Regions from separate parts of the Bradyrhizobium sp. BRP56 genome, predicted to be linked through region 2. Evidence: predicted binding sites of a transcription regulator. Region 2 holds the regulator's gene; each other region holds the start of a gene.
The links. Region 2 encodes HrcA, which represses chaperone genes, less so after heat shock. Its sites were predicted from a motif close to GTTAGCACTCNCNNNNNGNGAGTGCTAAC; they were not measured.
Positions count from the first base shown of each region.

Region 1 (7,324 bases), on a different contig from region 2:
GGCTTGGTGTGCTCCTTGTTTTCGGCGGCGTGCTCCAGATGGCGTATCAGCCAATCTGGCGAGGCCGATTCAGCGGTGGAAGGTGGCTTCGCTCCGGGCGTGACACGCTGGAACCTGAAAGACCGGGTAGCGGCTTCGGCATCAAATCGAATTGGCCTGGACTTGTGATGGTCGCGCTTGGCGGCGCTTTCTTGCTGGCCGGAGCTGCCGTCTGAGTTGGACGAATGTCTCAGGCGATGCCCGTTATCTAGCCCGGCCATGCGCTAGAGCCATGTCTCTTCTTGGCCCATCGCGACATCTTGCGTTGCCGCACGAACTTGGTCGCTATCGGGGCAAAGCGGACGTAGAGTCACGCCGACGGGTACACGGCCTAGAAAATCGTCATGCCCGGGCTCGACCCGGGCATCCATCGACCAGGAGAATCTTGCGAAGCAGGATAGATGGCCGGGTCAAGCCCGGCCATGACGGCCGCGAAAAGCCTACGCCTTCAACTCCACCGTCTTGAACTCGGCCGGCAGGATCACCTCCAGCAGTTCGACGTCGTCGGAGTAGTCCAGGATCATGTGCCGGATGCGCGGCGGCTGGGTCCAGGCGCTGCCTTGCTGCATCAGCGTCTCGCCCTCGCCTTCCATGTAGGTCTTCACCCAGCCCTTGAGCACATAGACCATCTGGAAGTCGACGTCGTGGAAGTGCAGCTTCGACACCTCATCGGGATTGCACGGTCCCTGCAGCCGGATGACGTGTGCCTGCGCGAGGCCATGCGAGGCGGCGGCGATGCCGAGGTCGCGGTACTTGGCGTAGGCGCGCAGCCCGTCGGCCTTGAAGTCCTCTTCGCGATGATGGCTGATCGCGACGCGCTGCTTCGGCCGTGCCTTGGCTGCAGCTTTCGGCGCGCTCTTCTTGGCCGCCGAGACGCGGCCTTTCGACTTGATGGTCTTGCGCGCGGACGATTTCGCGGACGTCTTCTTGGCGCCGGCGCCGAGCCCCGACCATTTCTTCTTCACCGCGGTCTTGGCTGCCGATCTTGATGCCGTCTTCTTGGCCATTGTTTCGCCTCCCGTCTTTTTGTGACGGAGAGAGGCTAACACAAGTCGCGCGCCGCGAGGCGAGCAAAGGCGCACAGCGCGCTTTTGCCCGCTCGCCCGCTCAATGCAGCCGGAACACGCCGTCGACGGCACGCAACTCGGCCGGCTTGACCAGCTTGGAATGCGCCACCGTCACCGAAAACAGCGGGCCTTCGAGCTTCGCCTGCCAGAACGCGAGGAAATCCTGCAGTGCAGGAAATTTCGGAAACAAGTCGTAGTTCTGCCAGACATAGGTCTGCAGCAACGAGGGGTGATCCGGCATCCGATAGAGGATTTGCGCCGTCGTCAGCCCGTACCCCAGCAACTGCTTCCGGAAATCGTCGGAAACAACCCCACCAACTCGCGAGACCATGCCAACCTCCTGTGACGGAGCGCATTCACGTGGTGGCCGATCTCCCCCGCCGGACCACCGGCAATGGATGCGCTCACATGAGAGAAATGTGACGCACGCGACTAACCCATCTCAAGCCTAAATGTTTAATAGGTTGTTGAAATTTCTTGCGTTGGCAGCAGCTTACCGCATCTGCTAATAGCCCGGCGACCCCTCTTGGGCGGCATTAAGGATGCCGAAATGATCTCGGTATCCTTTTGGCAGGCCGCCGCACTCACGAGTGCCAATTTTTCTGCTAGAGGCACTTGCCCGCCGCCAAGGCTTGGCCTATCTCCTGCCCAACCAGTCTGGCACTCGCTGGACTGGACTGCTAACTCTCCAAAAATCTACAGCATCTACAAATGTTTAGGAGGACTGCATGAAATTCCGTCCGCTTCACGACCGCGTCGTGGTCAAGCGTATCGACGCCGAAGAGAAGACTGCTGGCGGCATCATCATTCCGGACAGTGCCAAGGAAAAGCCCTCGCAGGGCGAAGTCACCGCCGTCGGCCCGGGCGGCCGCGACGAAGCTGGCAAGCTGATCCCGATCGACCTCAAGGTCGGCGACCGCGTCCTGTTCGGCAAGTGGTCGGGCACCGAGGTCAAGATCGACGGCGAAGACCTGCTGATCATGAAGGAAAGCGACATCATGGGCGTCCTCGACGTCCCCGCTTCCAAGAAGAAGGCCGCCTAAGCGCCTCTTTCCCTCCCAGTAAATCATTCCAAGGAAAACCCAGATGGCAGCTAAAGAAGTCAAATTCTCCGTCGAGGCGCGCGACAAGATGCTGCGCGGCGTCGACATCCTCGCCAACGCGGTGAAGGTCACCCTCGGTCCGAAGGGCCGCAACGTGGTGCTCGAGAAGTCGTTCGGCGCTCCCCGTATCACCAAGGACGGCGTCACCGTCGCCAAGGAGATCGAGCTCGAGGACAAGTTCGAGAACATGGGCGCCCAGATGGTGCGCGAAGTCGCCTCCAAGTCCGCTGACGCGGCCGGCGACGGCACCACCACCGCGACCGTGCTCGCGGCTGCGATCGTGAAGGAAGGCGCCAAGTCGGTTGCCGCCGGCATGAACCCGATGGATCTGAAGCGCGGTATCGACCTCGCTGTCGAAGCCGTCGTTGCGGACCTCCAGAAGAACTCGAAGAAGGTCACCTCGAACGAGGAGATCGCCCAGGTCGGCACCATTTCGGCCAACGGCGATGCCGAAATCGGCAAGTTCCTCTCCGACGCCATGAAGAAGGTCGGCAACGAGGGCGTGATCACGGTCGAGGAAGCCAAGTCGCTCGAGACCGAGCTCGACGTCGTCGAGGGCATGCAGTTCGACCGCGGCTACATCTCGCCCTACTTCGTCACCAATGCCGACAAGATGCGCGTTGAGATGGACGACGCCTACATCCTGATCAACGAGAAGAAGCTCTCCTCGCTGAACGAGCTGCTGCCGCTGCTCGAGGCCGTGGTGCAGACCGGCAAGCCGCTGGTCATCGTCGCCGAAGACGTCGAAGGCGAAGCGCTTGCCACCCTCGTCGTCAACCGCCTGCGTGGCGGCCTGAAGGTCGCGGCCGTCAAGGCTCCGGGCTTCGGCGATCGCCGCAAGGCCATGCTGCAGGACATCGCGATCCTGACCGGCGGCCAGGCCATCTCGGAAGACCTCGGCATCAAGCTCGAGAACGTCACGCTGCAGATGCTCGGTCGTGCCAAGAAGGTGATGATCGACAAGGAGAACACCACGATCGTCAACGGCGCCGGCAAGAAGGCCGACATCGACGCCCGCGTTGCCCAGATCAAGGCGCAGATCGAGGAGACCACCTCGGACTACGACCGTGAGAAGCTGCAGGAGCGTCTCGCCAAGCTCGCAGGCGGCGTCGCGGTGATCCGCGTCGGCGGCGCGACCGAGGTCGAGGTGAAGGAGCGCAAGGATCGCGTTGATGACGCGATGCACGCGACCCGCGCGGCTGTCGAGGAAGGCATCGTCCCGGGCGGCGGCGTCGCCCTGCTCCGTGCCTCCGAGCAGCTCAAGGGCCTGCGCACCAAGAACGACGACCAGAAGACCGGCGTCGAGATCGTGCGCAAGGCGCTGTCGGCTCCGGCTCGCCAGATCGCGATCAACGCCGGTGAAGACGGTTCGGTCATCGTCGGCAAGATCCTGGAGAACAAGACCTACAACTACGGCTTCGACTCCCAGACCGGCGACTATGCCGACCTCGTCAAGAAGGGCATCATCGACCCGACCAAGGTCGTGCGCACCGCGATCCAGAACGCTGCCTCGGTTGCCGCGCTCCTGATCACCACGGAAGCGATGGTTGCCGAGCTGCCGAAGAAGAACGCCGGCGGCCCCGCGATGCCTCCGGGCGGCGGCATGGGCGGCATGGACTTCTAAGCGACGAAGTCGTCCCGGACGCGGTGCAGCGCGAAGCGGTGCACCGCCGAGCCGGGATCTCGCTCAACGACAACGAAATGCAAAACCCCGGCAGCGATGCCGGGGTTTTTGTTTGCGGCAGGCTCGCCGGGCGACTTACCAGGAGCCTTACGCTGCTCACAGCATGCACGTTATTCACAACACTCTCCGTAAATATACGTTGGTCTGAGTTGACAATTTCAAAAAAAATTTCGTGCGAGAGTCGCAAACCGAACCGACAGCGTCATCTTCGTCCCGCACAGTAGGCTTGGGACAAGATCGAAGTTCACTCTCAACAATCTGAATTGAGCACGGAGCGTCAGCTCCCGTGACGCGGGCAAGCGTTGCGGAGAATGCGTTTACTTGCAAGGGAGGCAGTGCAGTGAGCGACAAGGTTCTCAGCCGAGCCGCCTGAAGAAGCGGCGTTGAAGTCACATCGAGGATTCGTTCAAGGAGGGACCTGGCCGGTTGGAAGAAGCCCAATGACGAGAGCATGCAGCCCCCACTGCCCGATGCTCCGTCAACCGCCGCAGGTGCGCGATGCCCCCCCAACTACCCCGCGCACCGACCTGGGGCCAATCCAACCGGCCGGACTATTCTGCAAGGCAAAAGGCAAAAAGCAAAAGGCAATATGGGAGGGAGGCGCTCATGGGCATGGTGATGGTCAGATGTCCGCAAACCGAGCACGCGATTTCCACCGGAATCAAAACCGATCGCGAGAGCTTTCGACGCAGTACCGTGTTCTTCTCGCGCACGGCCTGTCCATTTTGCCGCGCGGATCACGCCTGGTTTGCGCGGGACGCCTGGGTCGATGAGCCGAGCATCCGCGTGCGGCGACGCCGCGGCGGCGGTTCACCGGCCTGAAAGTGGCCACCACTTTTGACGACCGCGATGGAGGGACACCATGGCGCAGGTGCAGATCACGACGGAAACGTCTGCCTGGCTGCTGCAGGCCAAGGACTTTCTCGATGAAGCACGACGGCTGAAGCCCGGTCCGAAGCGCAATGAGTTGCGCGAGACCGCAAAGGTGCTGCGCGAGATTGCGAAGCTCGAAAGGGTATCCTCCTCCACGCGGGAGCTGGATCGGCGGCCAGGAAGCTGATCGCAGCAGGGAACGCGCTTACACGGCGTCGTCAGCCTCGATTTCCTGGATGCGCGGATCGTTGGCCGGCGCCATTCCTCGCGTTCGAACCTTGTCGCCCGAGAAAATCTCCTCGGCCTCGAGACGCATGACGCGATGGCATTCGCACGCCGCCGCCAATAGCCGCGCCCGGTCGATCTCGATCTGGCCTCGTTGATCTGACCTGATCGCACCGCGCTTGCGCAGATTGCCCATCAGCAAGGTCACCGTCGTTCGTCGCACGCCGAGTATTTGCGACAGCGCTTGCTGGGTCAGCGGGAGGACGTCGCTGTCGACGCGGTCGCGAAGCTGAAGCAGCCAGCGCGCCATCCGCGCCTCGACCGGGTGGAGCGCATTGCAAGCGGAGCCGAGCTGAAACTGGATCAGCATCGATCTGACGTGCTTCTGGATTGCCTGCCGAATCCCCGGACTGCGGCCGAAAGCGGCATGAAAGCGCGCCGCCGGAACCCGCGAGGCGGTACCAGCCGCACGAACGACGGCGGTAATGCCTGACGGCGAGGCTCCGAGCACCGAAAGACTGCCCACGGCCCCTTCGCATCCGACCACGCCGGTTGCGACCGTCTGCCCATCCGCCATGTCGATCATCAACAGGATCGCGCCGCTGTGAGGAAAGAAGACGTAGTCGATCTCGTCACCGGCGCGCGCCAGGACTGCATCCTGTTCGAGCGCAACGGTCTCAAGTTCGGGTCTCAGGAGGTCCAGATCCGCCGGCGACAATGTCGCGAGAAGGCGATTACAAGTTCCACCGGAATTGCTCACCTGCGGGAACGTCAAGGGTCGCACAGCATACTCACTCAAACACGGGATCAAAAACATATTCCAAACGTTTGACCGCAAGGCGGAATTCTCCGCGGCGGCGTCCTTAAAGTTAGATGCAAATGCGCCGCCGGACGCAATAGCAAAATGCGTATCGTCGCACCGTAGAACTTCGGGAACCCAACAGTTCCAGTTTCGCATCGCTCGCGCCGCGCGCGACATCCGAGCCTGCTCTTTCACAATCTGCGCGGGCGTGGGCGGACGCGGTGTGACCGCGCCGCCGCTGCGGCACCCGTCAAGAGGCGCGCGAGTGCCGGTCCGGCCACCGCTGCGCCTGCGCGAGCAATTCCTGCGCGTCCTTGATCTCGGCAAGATCGAGCGCCGGATCGAAACCGGCGAGCACCGGCGCCAGCAATTGCGATATCTCCTCTGCCCGGCCGCTGCGGCTGTAAAGACGTGCAAGTCCCAGCGCGCTGCGCAACTCGAACGTCCTGGTCTGCTGCCTTCGCGCGATCTCGAGGGCGCGATGGAAGGCATCCTCGGCGCCGGACATGTCGGGGCTGTGACGACGCGACAGCAGCCCACCCTGCACGCGGTAGAGTTCGGCATCCAGCCAGTGCTGCCCGGACTGCTCCGTCGCCTCGATCAACTCATTGATGATGTCGAGCCCGGCATCGACATGCCCGGCCTCCGCATTCGCCACGGCAATCTGCAATCCCCAGAACGGTTCACAGAGGTAGCAGTCGTTCTCGTGAAGCAACGACCAGCCACGTTGCATCTCCGCGAGACCTGCGGCGCGGTCGCCGGCACGCCACTTCTCCAGACCATTGAGATAGGTTCCGGCGGCGACATACAACGGCATCGTGTGATCGCGCGCCAGGCCGAGGGCCAGGATCGTGTCGGTCTGGCGCAACCTGCTGCCGCACAGCCCGTCGAAGACGGCCTTGTGAACCAGCGCATTGGCGCGCGCGAGCGCGCGCTGCTTCCCGGCGACGTCCATCGCGGCGCCCGCGAGCTGCCGGGCCCGATCGATCTCGCCGCGCGGCCAAAGCACCAGGGCGAGAAATCTCATGATGACGAACGGCAAGTCGAGCGTCGACGCCTTGAAGGTTGCCGGATCCGGCTCGGTCGCATAGGCCGCGAAGGCCTGCTCGAGATGGATGCCCGCGTTCAGGTACTCGCCCGCGAACCAGGAGGTCACCCCGCTGGTCCAGCGCGCGACAATGGTCGCCACCGGCGACTGCGGGTGCCGTTCCGCTGCGCCCATGATCGCCTCCGCCAACTCCCGCATCGGCGCGAGCTCGCCGTGGGTCAGGCAGGCGTTGAAGAGGCCCGACTGGATCGGCGCCAGTTCGATCGGATCATCGATGTCGGAGGCAAACTGCCGGGCGCGGGTCCAGGCGGCGACCGTCTCGGGGGCGCTGTGCCCGAGACTGCCCCGCAGCGCGCGGCCGTAGGCGATTTGCAGATGGAGCCGGCCGATCATCCGATCCGGCTCGTCGGGCAGTTCATCGGCGATGGCGACCGCCTTGCCGAGATGCGCGATCGCCTCGCAATAGGCCGAGCGCTTCAGCGC
Region 1 is NZ_JADYVV010000074.1:24,456-31,779, reverse strand. It holds gene I6F38_RS35930 (cupin domain-containing protein) at 480-1,046, opposite strand; gene I6F38_RS35925 (usg protein) at 1,147-1,437, opposite strand; gene I6F38_RS35920 (co-chaperone GroES) at 1,835-2,149, shown strand; gene groL (chaperonin GroEL) at 2,193-3,833, shown strand; gene I6F38_RS35910 (hypothetical protein) at 4,500-4,715, shown strand; gene I6F38_RS35905 (hypothetical protein) at 4,756-4,953, shown strand; gene I6F38_RS35900 (Crp/Fnr family transcriptional regulator) at 4,972-5,751, opposite strand; gene I6F38_RS35895 (adenylate/guanylate cyclase domain-containing protein) at 6,044-7,324, opposite strand, start outside.
Region 1: the regulator HrcA is predicted to act here: its motif matches at 1,763-1,791, upstream of I6F38_RS35920 (co-chaperone GroES).

Region 2 (7,324 bases):
CCGAGCTGATCATCCGCAAGGGTTTTCACAAGGACGTCGACAGCTACTCCGCCTTCACCGAGGCCGACGGCAAGACCACCACCGGGCTCGCCGCGTATCTGAAGGCGCGCAACGTCGAGCGGGTTTTCGTGGCCGGGCTCGCCACCGATTTCTGCGTGGCATGGACCGCGCTCGATGCGCGCAAGGCCGGCTTCGAGACCTATGTGGTGGAAGATGCCTGCCGCGGCATCGACACCCAGGGATCGCTCGCCAAGGCCTGGGACGACATGGCCAAGGCCGGCGTCAAGCGCATCCAGTCCTCGGATATCGCGTAGGACGCCGCCTCGCGAGATCCGCATGGCCGAGCCTGCGTCACCCGTTGCATTCGATCTCGCGCAGCGCCTGCCATCGCCGCGCATCGCGGGCCTGATCGTCCGGATCACCGGTTATCGCGAGACCGCAACAGGCCGGTTCGCGCAGCGGCAGACCGCGCCGCTGATCGTCCCGCTGATCATCAGTTTCGGCTCGCCGTTCCTGATCGCGCTGTCGCGCGAGCCCAGTGCGGCCGATCGTCAGCTCAGCTTCGCCGCCGGCCTGCATGCCGGGCCTGTTTACATCGAGTCCGACGGGCGCGCCGCCTGCGTGCAGGTCGATTTCACCCCGCTTGGCGCCTACAGCTTCTTCGGCGGCGCCGTGACCGACCTGGTCGGGCGCATGGTCGATATCGACGATGTGCTCGGCCATGATGGCCGTCGTCTGCGCGAGCAACTCGGCGCCGTGACCTGCTGGCAGCGCCGCTTCGACCTGATCGAGGCGTTCGTGCTGCGCCGCGCCGGCCACATGCCGTCTCCCGAATCGCGTTCGCCTATCGAAAACTGGCGCGTTCGACCGGTGCCATCAGCATCACGGCATTGGCCGACGAGATCGGCTGGAGCCGCAAGCATCTGGCTGGCCGGTTTCGGTCCGAACTCGGCCTCGCCCCCAAATCGCTGGCGCGCATGATGCGGTTTCACCGGGCGAGCCGGCTGGCGCAAAGCGGCGCAGCGCTTGGCTGGGCGGGGATCGCGGCGGAAAGCGGCTATGCCGACCAGGCCCATCTCGCCCGCGAGTTCGTCGAATTCGCAGGCGAACCGCCAACCGCCTGGGCGCGCCGCCAGGCCTTGACCGACCGCCGGCTGGTTCACGCCGGCGACGGGCTGGCGGACTGGTAACAAACCTTCAAGCCGACGCCGCGTTGCCTCGTGCAGGATGGCGCCGTCAGCCAAGGAGGTGAGCGACCATGACGCACGACATCGAACCGCCCCGCATCTACCCGACCCTGCGCTGCAAGGACGCCGAGGCGATGACCAATTGGCTCACGACGGTGCTTGGGTTCACCGAACACGTCGTCTACCGCGATGGCGGCGTCATCCATCACGCCGAGCTCGCCTATGGTTCCTCGATGCTGATGCTGGGCCAGAGCCGCGACGACGCATATGGCAGGCTGGTCGGCGACCTCGACAACCGCCGCACCGACTCGATCTATATCGCGGTCGACGATCCCGACGCGCTGCACGCGAAGGTCAAGGCTGCCGGCGCCAAGATCGAGATGGAACTGCGCGATACCGACTATGGCAGCCGCGACTTCGCCTGCCGCGATCCGGAAGGAAATCTCTGGAGCTTCGGCACCTATTGGCCGAAGGCACACGAGAAGCCGCGACCGTGAGCCCGCGCAATCCGCGAGCTCACAAACGCGCAGCCGGGATCGGGATGGATCAGGCGGTGATGTCGGCGGTCGGGGCGGCCTTGGCGCCGCCCTTGGAGACGCCGACCAGTGCCGGACGCAGGATGCGCTCGCCGATCATGTAACCGGCCTGCACGACCTGCACCACGGTGCCCGACGGCACCGACGGATCAGGCACCTCGAACATGGCCTGCTGGAAGTTCGGATCGAACTTCTCGCCGATCGGGTCGAACTTCTTGACGCCGTTCTTCTCCAGCGCGTTGAGCAGCGAACGTTCGGTCAGCTCGACACCTTCGATCAGCGCCTTCAGGCCGGGATCGGCGGCTTCCTTGGTTTCGGACGGCACCGCATCGAGCGCGCGCTGCAGGTTGTCGGCGATATCGAGCACGTCGCGGGCAAAGCCGGTGATGCCGTAGGTCTTGGCGTCGGCGACCTCGCGGCGGGTGCGCTGGCGGAGATTCTCCATCTCGGCCAGCGTGCGCAGCGTCCGGTCGCGCGCCTCGGCGAGTTCCTTGGTCAGCGCCTCCGCCGATCCGGCCTCGGGCTCGTCAGGCATGATGTAGGGCTTCGAGACCACGGGCTCACCCGTCGGCGCCGAATTCTCGGTGTTGTCATTGGCCCGGTTCGGATCGGTCATGGCTTGCCTTCTCGAAAACTCGCGTCGGTTCAAATCTTGGGGATTGCTTGCCGGGATATCGTGCTTTGGGCGGCGAAAATCAAGCGCAACATACCGGTCTCGGGAACCGGGATCTCCGGCTTGGGTGAAGAAAACCCGTCAAATGAAAGCGAAATCGCCCCTCCGGTCAGCCGCCCAGCATCTTGCTGACGATGCGCGCGGCATAATCGACGGTCGGGATCACCCGCGCATAGTTCAGCCGCGTCGGTCCGATCACGCCGAGGACGCCCACGATCCGGCCCTGGGCGTCGCCGTAGGGCGCGATGATGGTCGAGGAACCCGACAGCGAGAACAGCTTGTTCTCCGAGCCGATGAAGATCCGCACGCCCTCGCCGCGCTCGGCGCGGCCGAGCAGATCGATCACGCCGCGCTTGGTTTCGAGATCGTCGAACAGCGACTTGATGCGCTCCAGGTCGTCGAGCGCATGCAGGTCCTCCAGCAGATTGGCGTGACCGCGCACGATCAGCTGGCGGTCCTCGTTCTCGCCGCCGGACCAGCTCGCGATGCCCGCCGCGACCACCTTTTGCGTGAGCTGATCGAGCTCGGCGCGGTTTTGCGTCAATGCCGTCTCGAGCTCGAGCCGCGCTTCAGCCAGCGTCCGGCCGCGAATCCGCGCATTGAGGAAATTCGTCGCCTCGGTCAGGGCCGAGGATGGAACACCCGGCGGCAGCGCCAGGACGCGGTTTTCGACCTGGCCGTCTTCGCCGACCAACACGACCAGCGCCTTTTCCGGCTCCAGCCGGACGAACTCGATATGCTTCAGCCGTGCATTCGACTTCTGCGTCAGCACCACCGCCGCGGCGCGGGTCAGTCCCGACAGCCGCGTCAAGGCCTCGCCGAGCGCGGCCTCGACGGATTGCGCGCGGCCGACGGCCGCAAGCTGGGTCTGGATCGACTGACGCTCGGCCTCGGTGAGGTCGCCGACCTGCATCAGCGCGTCGACGAAGAAGCGTAGCCCGAGTTCGGTCGGCAACCGGCCGGCGGAGGTGTGCGGCGCATAGATCAGGCCGAGTTGCTCGAGATCCGACATCACGTTGCGGACCGAGGCCGGCGACAGCGGTAATGCGATCAGGCGCGAAATGTTGCGCGAACCGACCGGCTCGCCGGTCGCGAGATAGCTTTCGACGATTTGACGAAAAATGTCGCGCGAACGCTCGTTGAGCTGGGCGAGCCCGGCATGCGGCGCGATCAGGCCAATCGGATCGTGGTGAGTCACACTCCAGTCCCTCACAATTACTGCATAATTTGTCGATCCGGGAGGCCGATGACAAGCATGCATTCGGTCCCCTCGTACCGGACCATACCGGGGCCGAAAACCCTTGCCGCTGCCCCTTCCCGCTCCTACAAGCACGGCCAGCCAATTTTCTCGGATTTCTGGAGGATTTCATGCGGCCAAGCCGCCGTGCACCCGATGAACTGCGTCCCGTGTCGCTGGAACGCGGCGTCGTCAAATATGCCGAGGGTTCCTGCATGGTGAAGTTCGGCGACACCCATGTGCTGGTGACCGCCACGCTGGAAGAGCGGCTGCCGCCGTGGCTGAAGGGCCAGGGCCGCGGCTGGGTCACCGCCGAATACGGCATGTTGCCGCGTGCCACCCTGGAGCGCACCCGCCGCGAGGCCTCGGCCGGCAAGCAGGGCGGCCGGACGGTCGAGATCCAGCGGCTGATCGGCCGCTCGCTGCGCGCGGCCGTCGATCTGGAGGCGCTCGGCGAGCGCCAGATCACGGTCGATTGCGACGTCATCCAGGCCGACGGCGGCACCCGCACCGCCTCGATCACCGGTGCCTGGGTGGCGCTGGCCGACTGCATCAACTGGATGAAGACCCGCAACATGCTGAAGACCAATGTGTTGCGCGACAATGTGGCGGCGATCTCCTGTGGCATCTACCAGGGCACGCCGGTGCTCGATCTCGACTATGCCGAGGATTCCGAAGCCGACACCGACGCCAATTTCGTCATGACCGGGGACGGCCGGATCATCGAGGTGCAGGGCACCGCCGAGAAGACGCCGTTCTCGGAAGGTGAATTCCTGGCGCTGATGGCGCTGGCGCGCAAAGGTGTCGCGCGTCTGGTCGACTTGCAAAAGATCGCGGTGGCGTAGTCAGATTGGTCATGCACCGCCGAATCACCGGAAGGCTCGTCATCGCCACCCATAATCCCGGCAAGCTTGCCGAGATGCGGGAACTGCTGGCGCCGCACGGCGTGGAGGTGGTGTCGGCCGGCGAGCTCGACCTCGCCGAGCCCGAGGAGACCGGAGACAATTTTCGCGCCAACGCGGCGATCAAGGCGATCGCGGCAGCGAAGGCGACCGGACTGCCAGCCTTCGCCGACGATTCCGGCCTCGTGGTCGACGCGCTCGACGGCGCGCCCGGGATCTACTCGGCGCGCTGGGCTGGCGAGGGCAAGGATTTCATGGCGGCGATGACGCGGATCGAGCGGCTGCTGCAGGAACGCGGCGCCACCACGCCGGACCGGCGCAAGGCACACTTCGTGTCGGCGTTGTGCGTGGCCTGGCCCGACGATCATCTCGAGGAGGTCGAGGCGCGCGCCGATGGAACCCTGGTCTGGCCGCCGCGCGGCACTGCCGGCTTCGGCTACGATCCGGCCTTCCTGCCGGACGGCTACACGCGGACCTTCGGCGAGATGACCAGCATCGAGAAGCACGGCCTGCCGCCGCTCGGGCTCGGCCTGTCGCATCGCGCCCGCGCCTTCGTGAAGCTCGCGGAGATCTGCCTTGAGCCACGCTGACCGAGAAGCCTTCGGCGTCTATGTGCACTGGCCGTTCTGCCTGTCGAAATGCCCGTATTGTGATTTCAACAGCCACGTGCGGTATGCGCCCGTCGACGAGGAGCGTTTCGTGCGCGCGTTCGCCCGCGAGATCGAGACGACGGCCGCGCGCGTGCCGGGGCGTCAGGTGTCCTCGATCTTCCTCGGCGGCGGCACGCCGTCGCTGATGCAGCCGCAGACCGTCGGCGCCGTGCTCGATGCGATCGGCAAGCACTGGCAGGTCTCGCGCGATGTCGAGGTCACGCTCGAGGCCAATCCGACCAGCGTCGAGGCGACGCGCTTTCGCGGCTATCGCGCAGCCGGCGTCAACCGCGTCTCGCTCGGCGTGCAGGCGCTCGATGACGCCTCGCTGAAGGCGCTAGGCCGCCTGCACACCGCGCGCGAGGCGCTCGACGCGGTCGCGATCGCGCGAAGCGCGTTCGACCGTTACTCGTTCGATCTGATCTATGCGCGGCCCGACCAGACGCCGCGGATGTGGGCCGATGAATTGAAGCAGGCGATCTCGGAAGCGGCCGAGCATCTGTCGCTCTACCAGCTCACGATCGAGGAAGGCACGCCGTTCTTCGGACTGCATGCCGCCGGCAAATTGCAGACGCCGGATGAGGCGACCGCGCGCGCGCTCTACGACGTGACGCAGGAGGTCTGCGCCCGCGAAGGGTTGCCGGCCTATGAGATCTCCAATCACGCCCGCGCCGGCGCGGAGTGCAAGCACAACCTCGTCTACTGGCGCGGTGAGGAATATGCCGGCATCGGCCCTGGCGCACATGGCCGGCTCGACATCGATGGCGTCAGGCACGCGACCGCAACCGAGCGGCGCCCCGAGGCGTGGCTGTTGAACGTCGAGGAGCGCGGTCACGGCGTCGTCAGCGATGACAGCCTCAACAGTGAAGAACGCGCCGACGAGTTTCTGCTGATGGGATTGCGGCTCGCCGAGGGCATCGATCCCAAGCGCTATGCGAAGCTCTCCGGTCGCCAGCTCGACCCGCACCGGATCGCCCTGCTGCGCGAGGAAGGCGCGATCGCCGTCGACGCCGACGGACGGCTCCGCGTGACCAAGTCGGGATTCCCGGTGCTCGACGCGGTCGTCGCCGATCTCGCCGCCTAGAGCCTATCCCGTTCCGATTGAATCGGAACGGGGCTCTAGATTCTTGTTTTGACGCGTTTTCTTCACGCGAACCGGTATCCACTTCGCTCGAAAACGCTCTAGGTGCACGCTGCCAAAATATCGAAAACAACCCCATGCAAAGGAGCTGGCGGGTGCCGGCGCTCGACAAGGCAGCTTGACCGCCCGACGAAAATCAAGCGCCAAAACTCTTCGGCGAGCCTGCGACCGGCGTGCTGCCGCCCGAGGCCACCTTCATGACCGCAAGGCCACGCTCATTGGTGCCGTCGGAGCGGAAGCGGAACAGACCGTCGATACCGGCAAAGCCGGACGGATTGGTCAACGTCTCCGGCGCAAAGCGCTGCGCCCCTTGCGTGCGCGCGAGCGCCGCCATCAGCGCCACCGCATCATAGGCAAGCGTTGCGGTGCGCACCGGCTCGCCGCCATATTTGCTGCGGTAGCGGCCGGCGAAGCTGCGGAAGCCGGACGGATCGGGCGCGGCGTAGAGGCCGCCCTGCAAGACGGGGCTCGCGAACACCCGCGGATTGTCCCACAGCCCGGTGCCGAGCAGCTGGATATTGCGCAGATTGGCGCCGGCTGCGGTCAAGGCATCGGCGGTCGCGACGACCGAATCACCATCGTCGGCGATCAGCAGCGCGTCGGCCTGGCCGAGCGCCTGCGCCACGGTTCGCGCCGGCGTCGCGCGATCGGCGCCATATTTCTCGAAGGCGACGACGCGGCCGTTCTTGCGGCCGACCGCCTGCTTGAACGCGGCCTCGACCACATTGCCATAGGCATTGTCCGGCACCATCGCGGCGAACGAACGCTTTCCGATCCCGGCGGAGTAGTCGACGATGCGATTGATGTCGGACTCCGGCAGGAAGCTCAGCAGATAGACGCCGCGCCCGGCCACGCTCGAATCGGTCGAGAACGCGATCACCGAGGTTCCGCGCGGCCGCGTCAGTTGCGCGACGGCCGGCACCGAGCCTGCGAACAGCGGTCCCAGAATGATCTCGGCGCCTTCGGACAGTGCCTGCTGGGCACCTTGCGATGCACCC
Region 2 is NZ_JADYVV010000070.1:15,537-22,860, reverse strand. It holds gene pncA (bifunctional nicotinamidase/pyrazinamidase) at 1-314, shown strand, start outside; gene I6F38_RS34940 (hypothetical protein) at 337-981, shown strand; gene I6F38_RS44295 (helix-turn-helix domain-containing protein) at 891-1,190, shown strand; gene I6F38_RS34935 (VOC family protein) at 1,259-1,684, shown strand; gene grpE (nucleotide exchange factor GrpE) at 1,734-2,339, opposite strand; gene hrcA (heat-inducible transcriptional repressor HrcA) at 2,506-3,594, opposite strand; gene rph (ribonuclease PH) at 3,765-4,478, shown strand; gene rdgB (RdgB/HAM1 family non-canonical purine NTP pyrophosphatase) at 4,490-5,125, shown strand; gene hemW (radical SAM family heme chaperone HemW) at 5,112-6,269, shown strand; gene I6F38_RS34905 (penicillin-binding protein activator) at 6,463-7,324, opposite strand, start outside.

Region 3 (7,324 bases), on a different contig from region 2:
GCGCGCAGCAGCGCGACGCCGCCGCCCGGCACGATGCCTTCCTGCACCGCGGCGCGGGTCGCGTTCAGCGCGTCCTCGACACGGTCCTTCTTCTCCTTGACCTCGACCTCGGTCGCACCGCCGACCTTGATGACGGCAACGCCGCCGGCGAGCTTGGCGAGGCGCTCCTGCAGCTTCTCACGGTCGTAGTCCGAGGTGGTCTCCTCGATCTGCGCCTTGATCTGGCCAACGCGGGCGTCGATGTCCTTCTTCTTGCCGGCGCCCTTGACGATCGTGGTGTTCTCCTTGTCGATCACGATCTTGCCGGCGCGGCCGAGCATGTTGATCGTGACGCTCTCGAGCTTCATGCCGAGGTCGTCGGAGATCAGCTGACCGCCGGTCAGGATCGCGATGTCCTCCAGCATCGCCTTGCGGCGATCGCCGAAGCCCGGCGCCTTGACGGCGGCGACCTTGAGCCCGCCGCGCAGGCGGTTGACGACCAGGGTCGCCAGCGCCTCGCCCTCGACGTCCTCGGCGAGGATCAAGAGCGGACGGCCCGACTGCACCACGGCTTCCAGCACCGGCAGCATGGACTGCAGGCCGGACAGCTTCTTCTCGTGCAGCAGGATGTAGGCATCCTCGAGCTCGGCGGTCATCTTCTCGGCGTTGGTGATGAAGTAGGGGCTGAGGTAGCCGCGGTCGAACTTCATGCCCTCGACGATGTCGACCTCGGTCTCGAGCGACTTGTTCTCCTCGACGGTGATCACGCCCTCGTTGCCGACCTTCTGCATCGCCTGCGCGATCATCTTGCCGATCGCGGCATCGCCATTGGCCGAGATGGTGCCGACCTGGGCGACTTCGGACGAGGAGGCGACCGGCTTGGCGCGCTTCTCGATGTCCTTGATCACGGCCGCGACCGCGGTGTCGATGCCGCGCTTGAGGTCCATCGGGTTCATGCCGGCGGCGACCGACTTGGCGCCCTCGCGGACGATGGCCTGCGCCAGCACGGTCGCGGTGGTGGTGCCGTCACCGGCGGTGTCGTTGGTCTTGGAGGCGACCTCGCGCAGCATCTGCGCACCCATGTTCTCGAACTTGTCGTCGAGCTCGATCTCCTTGGCGACGGTGACGCCGTCCTTGGTGATGCGGGGAGCGCCGAAGCTCTTCTCGATGACGACGTTGCGGCCTTTCGGGCCGAGTGTCACCTTCACGGCGTTGGCGAGCACGTCGACACCGCGCAGCATGCGGTCGCGGGCCTCTCCGGCGAATTTTACGTCCTTGGCAGCCATTGATTTGAACTCCTGGAATGTTTCGATGCGGGCGCCGGCATCTGCGCTCGTCATTGCCGGGCGAAAGCACGAAGTGCGTCTTCGTGCCAGATGACCCGGCAATCCATCGTCCTTGCGAGAAATCTTGCGAAGATTGATGGATGCCCGGGTCAAGCCCGGGCATGACAGCAGAGGGTGCGGCGGGTTCTGGAATTGCCGGCCCTATTACGCCAGCACGCCCATGATGTCGGACTCCTTCATGATCAGGAGTTCCTGGTTGTCGAGCTTGACCTCGGTGCCCGACCATTTGCCGAACAGCACGCGGTCGCCGACCTTGAGGTCGATCGGGATCAGCTTGCCGGCCTCGTCGCGGCCACCCGGGCCGACGGCGACGATCTCGCCCTGGGACGGCTTCTCCTTCGCCGAGTCCGGAATGATGATGCCGCCCTTGGATTTCTCCTCGGCATCGATACGCTTGACCACGACGCGGTCGTGCAGGGGGCGGAAGGTGGATTTAGCCATGACGTTCCCTCTTGGAGGCTCGGTTTCGGGTCCGGTTCATCGGGACCGGCGTTGGATGCCGGCCCGGTCGGCGCTGGGCAGGACGCCCGACGCTCTTAGCAATCGTGGTGCGAGAGTGCTAATGGTGGGCCGGGAAATATGGCTTGGCGCAGTTTCTGTCAAGCAAACGGGTTAAGGCCTTGGTGAGGCCAATATAGGATGGTGGACCAGAAACCAAATCGTAGCGATGACGTAATTTTGTCAGACGTCATTGCTCCGTCTTAAGTTTTACGCTTGGCTGCGGGACGGGTGCGGCCGGGACATAGTCGGGGGATGCATATGATCAGGTCATTCAACGCGCGATTGGTCGCACGGTTCGCGGCTGTTTCGGCGCTGACGACACTCTTGGGGGCGTGCGGCAGCATGAGCCTGCCGTCGTTGTCGTCGAACCCTGAGCCGGCGCCAGCCGAGCCGGGGGTCGCCCCCGAAATGCCCGCAAGCATCCGCGCCGACGAGATCGTCGGCCGCTGGGGTCTCGCCTCGTTCCAGAATCCCGCCGATCGCGCCCGCACCGAGGCCGCCGCGCGCGGCCAGTGCAAGCAGCCTTACGTGATCGGCGCCGGCCAGAACGGCGGCGTCATCATGCATCTGGCCGACCAGGCCACCCCGCAGGAACTGCGGCTGAAGGGTTCCCCGAGCGGCAAGAACTATATCGGCCCGCCAGGACCGACGCCCGGCGAGCAGGACCGCGAGATCGTCTCGTTCGACGGCCGCGTCATGATCACCCGCTTCGTCGACAAGGACGCCGGGGTCCGCTACGGCAACATGGTCTATGTCCGCTGCGCGCCAAGGGCGTAACGGCGGGACTTCGAGCTATCTGCCGACATAGCGCCGCATAGTCGGCGCACCTCTCTCCCTGTGGGAGAGGTCGGATTGCATCGTCAGATGCAATCCGGGTGAGGGGTCTCCCTCCGCGAGTGACCCTTTCGAGATTTGAGTAGGCGGCGACAACCCCTCATCCGGCGCGGATTGCATCCGCGCCACCTTCTCCCACAAGGGGGGAAGGGAAGGAGACCCGAAAACGCGGCCTTACCGCCGCACGCCAACCCGATTGACGCCGCCATTCAAATTGCCGCCCGCATTGTGGCGGACCGCAGCGCGCGCCACCGGACGAGGCCTGAGCACGACGCCGGCCCGCGCCACGCAACCCTGCGGGTAACCGACATACGTGCAGTAAACCACGGCCTTGGCCGGTGCCGGACTGAGCGCAACACCGGCAATCCCCAACATGAGGCTCGCGGCTATTCCTGCAACCGTCACGGACTTGGCTGGAACGATGTTCGTCCGACGCATGGTGATCCTCCTCATCGCGGGCGGGCCAAAAGATGGTGCGCCGCTTCAGGCGCGGCCCAAGGTATGAGCGGCAAGGCATGGATCGGATTGACGTAGATCAACGCCCGCGCGCGGCCGTACGTCTGTGTGTGAAGTCGGCGCAACGACAGCACGAGCATGGCGCTGTGTCTGGTGACCTCTACTGAGTGGGCTCGCGCAAACAAAAACGCCGGCCCGAGGGCCGGCGTTTTTCGTTTTGATCCGACAAACTTCAGTTGAACATCGCGTCGATATCGTCCTGCGAGGCGTGGCCGGCGTCGCCGTCGAGCTTCGGGCCGTTGAGCAGGCGGGCATCGCCTTCGCGGGTGTCGACGATCGCAGGGACGTGGGTCTTGATCGCGTCGACGCCGCCCCAGATGTTCATCATCTCGTTGATGTGCTGTTCGATGAACTTCATGGTCTGCATCACCTTGCTGATACGCTGGCCGGTGAGGTCCTGGAAGTTGCAGGCCTCGAAGATCGAGACCACGCGCTCCTGAATATCTTCGCTGAGCCGCTTCTGCTGGTCGGGCGTGACGTTGTTGGCCAGCGCGGTCGCCGCCTGGTCGATCGCCTCCACCGCCTCGAGGATCTGCTGGGTGGCCTGTTCGGTGCCGCCGACCACGGCGCCGAGTTCGCCATTGACCTTGGCCATCTCCTCGCCGTTGAAGCTCTTGCCGTGCAGCACGGCGATCTCGCGCTTGGTGCGGCTGATCGCGTCGTGGATCAGGTCGAGCTCGACCTTGAGCTTCTCGCACTGTTCGACCTGCGCACGGTAGGTCTCGAGCAGCGCGTGGGTCTCGGCGACTTCGCGGGCGACCGCGGCATCGACGCTGTCGCCGGTGCGCTGTGCCGGTGCTGCGGCCATCTGGGCGCGGATCGAGCGAAGCTCGGCCATGATCTCGCGATGCATCGGACCGAGATCGGCGCCGCTGGAAACATCCGGCTCCGGCATCACAACCTCGCCCATCGCCTGCTCGACACGAAAACGCTTGCGCTTCACTGACATGATTTTCATTCCCGCCCCTTCACTGAAGTCCGTTCTAGACAGAGCGGATTTAACGTCAGGTTCACGCCGGAACTGTTTGCGCGGATGGCGCGCAAGCGCGGCGATACCGGCGATTAACCATGTCGCTTCGCCGTTCACGCAAAATAAACGCTGTCACGGAAAACCGCGCTGCATTGCCGATGTGGTGAATCGAAACGGCCGATCCGTTTACCAAACCGATGCGGTTTTCATTGCTTATTGACCACGTGCAACGGCGCAAAGTCGGCGCCTCGCGCATCACGTCACGACGAAACCAGTACAGAGTACGTCGATGTTCAGGAAAACCACGCTTGCGCTGCTCGCCGGCGCGTCTTCTCTTATTGCCGTTCCCCATCACGCCATGGCGATCGACGCGGCAGCGCCCGCCGGGCCCGCCGTCATCTATGCCAATCAGGGCGCTCCGCAGCCGCCGATGCGCACCGCCTATGTGCAGCCGCAGCGCTCCAACATGGGCGGCGGCTTCATCGAATTCCTGTTCGGCGATGCGCCGTCGTCGCAGGGGTATTCGCCGCAGCCGATGTATCAGCAGCAGCCGGGCTATTACGGCAACCGTCAGCTGCCGCCGATGGATCCGCAGCAGCAGATGCTCCGGCAGCAGGAAGAGGCCGCGGGCGACCCGGCGCAGCGTCCGTTCGATCCGAGATACGAGAAGCAGCTGGTCGACTATAGCGGCAGGGAAAGCGCCGGCACCATCGTCGTCGATACGCCGAACAAGTTTCTCTATCTGGTGCAGGGCGACGGCCGCGCGCTGCGCTACGGCATCGGCGTCGGCCGGCCCGGCTTCACCTGGGCCGGCGTGAAGACGATCTCGGCGAAGAAGGAGTGGCCGGCCTGGACGCCGCCGCCGGAAATGCTGGCGCGCCGTCCCGACCTGCCGCGGCACATGGAAGGCGGCCCGGAAAATCCGCTCGGCGCCCGCGCGATGTATCTGGGCTCCTCGCTCTACCGCATCCACGGCTCCAACGAGCCCTGGACGATCGGCACCAACGTCTCGTCCGGCTGCATCCGGATGCGCAACGAGGACGTCATCGACCTCTACGGCCGCGTCAATGTCGGCGCCAGGGTCGTGGTGATGTGAGATGCCTGTCTTCGTAGCCCGGATGGAGCGAAGCGAAATCCGGGACAGCGAGCCGCACGATGCGTCAACCTCCCCTTGAAAAGGGGAGGTCGCTTTGCTCAACAGAGCAAAGCGGGTGGGGATCATCTCTCTCCACGAGCAGCGGCGTTTGTGGCTGACCCCCATCCTGACCTTCCCCCTTTCAGGGGGAAGGAGAACAGCTTCTGCCCAGGCTACGACTGATCAAAATGAAAACGGCCGCTCTATGGAGCGGCCGTTTGTGTTTCAGGTGACACGCTTACGCGTAATTGCTGTCGTCACCGTCTCCGCCGCCGTCGAAGCCGTCGTCATCATTGTCGAAGTCGTCGGCGTCTTGATCATCGTCACTGTCCCGGTCGGCCTGCGCCTGGTCGAACGCGCCGGCGCGCGAGCCGCTGTCGCGGTTGGAGCCGATGTCGTTGACCCCGGCGTCACGCGCGAGGTCGCTCGACGACTGGTCGCCGCCCCAGGGACGCGAACCGCCGCCGAGGCCGCCGGCATCGGCCATCGACTGGTGGCTGCCGCCACCCATCATGCCGCGGATGCTGGAGAGCAACAGTCCGCCGCCGACCACGCCGGCCGCGGCCGCCGCCGCCGTGCCGAGGAACGAGCCGCCACCGCCACCCGGCGCGCCGCCGAGTGCCGGCGGCTGCGGGCCGCCATAGCCCTGGCCGTAGGGTTGCGCGGGCTGGCCGTAGCCGCCGCCGGCCTGCTGCATCGCCTGGCCCGAGTTCCAGACCGGGCGGCTGCCAGGATCGCGGCCGCCCATGTCGGGCGCCCGCACCGGCGGCACCGAACCATGCTGCTGGCCCTGTCCGCCGAAGATCGCATCGCGCATCGAATCGAGGAAACCGCCGCCCTGCTGCTGGGCTCCCTGCTGCTGGCCGACCGCGGCCTCGAGTTCCTGGATCCGGTCATGGGCGCGCTTCAGCGCCTCGTCCTGCACCAGCGCGGTCTGCACCAGCGCGTAGACCGCATTCGGCGCGCTGCGCAGGCCTTGCACGATCGCGGACATGGCCTCGCCGTCGCGCGGGGCATTCTCCAGCTTGGCGAGCCGGTCGAAGAGATCGTCGATCAGTTGGCGTTCTTGCGGTGTCATGGCGTTCTCCATCGCGTCGATCGAATCGGCGCGTCCGAGATGTAGGACGGGGTTTGTGGCGCAAGGAGTGGGGGCCAGAATTAAATTTATGTATGCGACAATACGACCGGCGGGTTCTTATGAACCTTGTCAGGCCAGTGTAACTTTATTCAGGGCCAGCAGCGCGGGGAAATCGTCGCCTGCGAGATAGGCATGCTCGGTCTCGCGCTGCGTCGTGAGCGGGTCGAGGCTCTTCAGCGTTTCGTCGACGAAACCTGGATGGCACATCACGAGCCCGTCCTCCGGCATGCCGTCGAGGAAGCCCTGCATCAGCGCCGCGAAATCATTGCCGCGCGTAAAATCATAGGCGCCGGCGAAGGCCGGATTGAACCGCAGGCCGGCTCGCTGTGCCTTGATCCGGAATTGCGTGCTGAGCACGTTCAGCACCAGCGCCTTCGGCGCGGCCAGCTGGCGCGCCAGCGGGCCTTCGCGGCCGCACTGCCGCACCCAGGCGCCCGGCGCGCGCTCCTTCACGGCGCGCAGGAAGCCGTCGCGCACCTGCGGGAACAGCTGCGCGTGCTGATGACCGTCGACGAAGTCGGGTGCGCGGCCGAACAGATCATGGAAGGCGTCGAGCTGCGCCAGCACCTCGGCATGGACCAGTTCGGCGTCGAGCCGGTGCATCAGCCCGGCGCGCAGCAGCCGCGGGAAGGGCAGGAACATGTCGCTGTCGAGCGGGCGGAAATGCATCGTCAGCGGCCGGAACGGCGCGGTCAGCGTCACATGCAGCCCGATCGCGCAGCGCGGGCTGTTCGCCACCGACGCCGTGAGTGCGCTGGCCGCATCGCGGCCGATCGCCGGCGTCACCGTCATCACCGACGTCGCATTGAGGCGGCCGCGCTCGATCAGGTCGCGGATCGCGCGGTTGACGCCGTCGCTCAAGCCATAATCGTCAGCACACAGCCAGATCCGGCGCGGCGTATCGG
Region 3 is NZ_JADYVV010000080.1:32,694-40,017, reverse strand. It holds gene groL (chaperonin GroEL) at 1-1,265, opposite strand, end outside; gene I6F38_RS37270 (co-chaperone GroES) at 1,470-1,766, opposite strand; gene I6F38_RS37265 (hypothetical protein) at 2,085-2,603, shown strand; gene I6F38_RS37260 (hypothetical protein) at 2,835-3,098, opposite strand; gene I6F38_RS37255 (protein phosphatase CheZ) at 3,349-4,125, opposite strand; gene I6F38_RS37250 (L,D-transpeptidase) at 4,436-5,242, shown strand; gene I6F38_RS37245 (DUF2076 domain-containing protein) at 5,520-6,359, opposite strand; gene I6F38_RS37240 (ChbG/HpnK family deacetylase) at 6,489-7,324, opposite strand, start outside.
Region 3: the regulator HrcA is predicted to act here: its motif matches at 1,861-1,889, upstream of I6F38_RS37270 (co-chaperone GroES).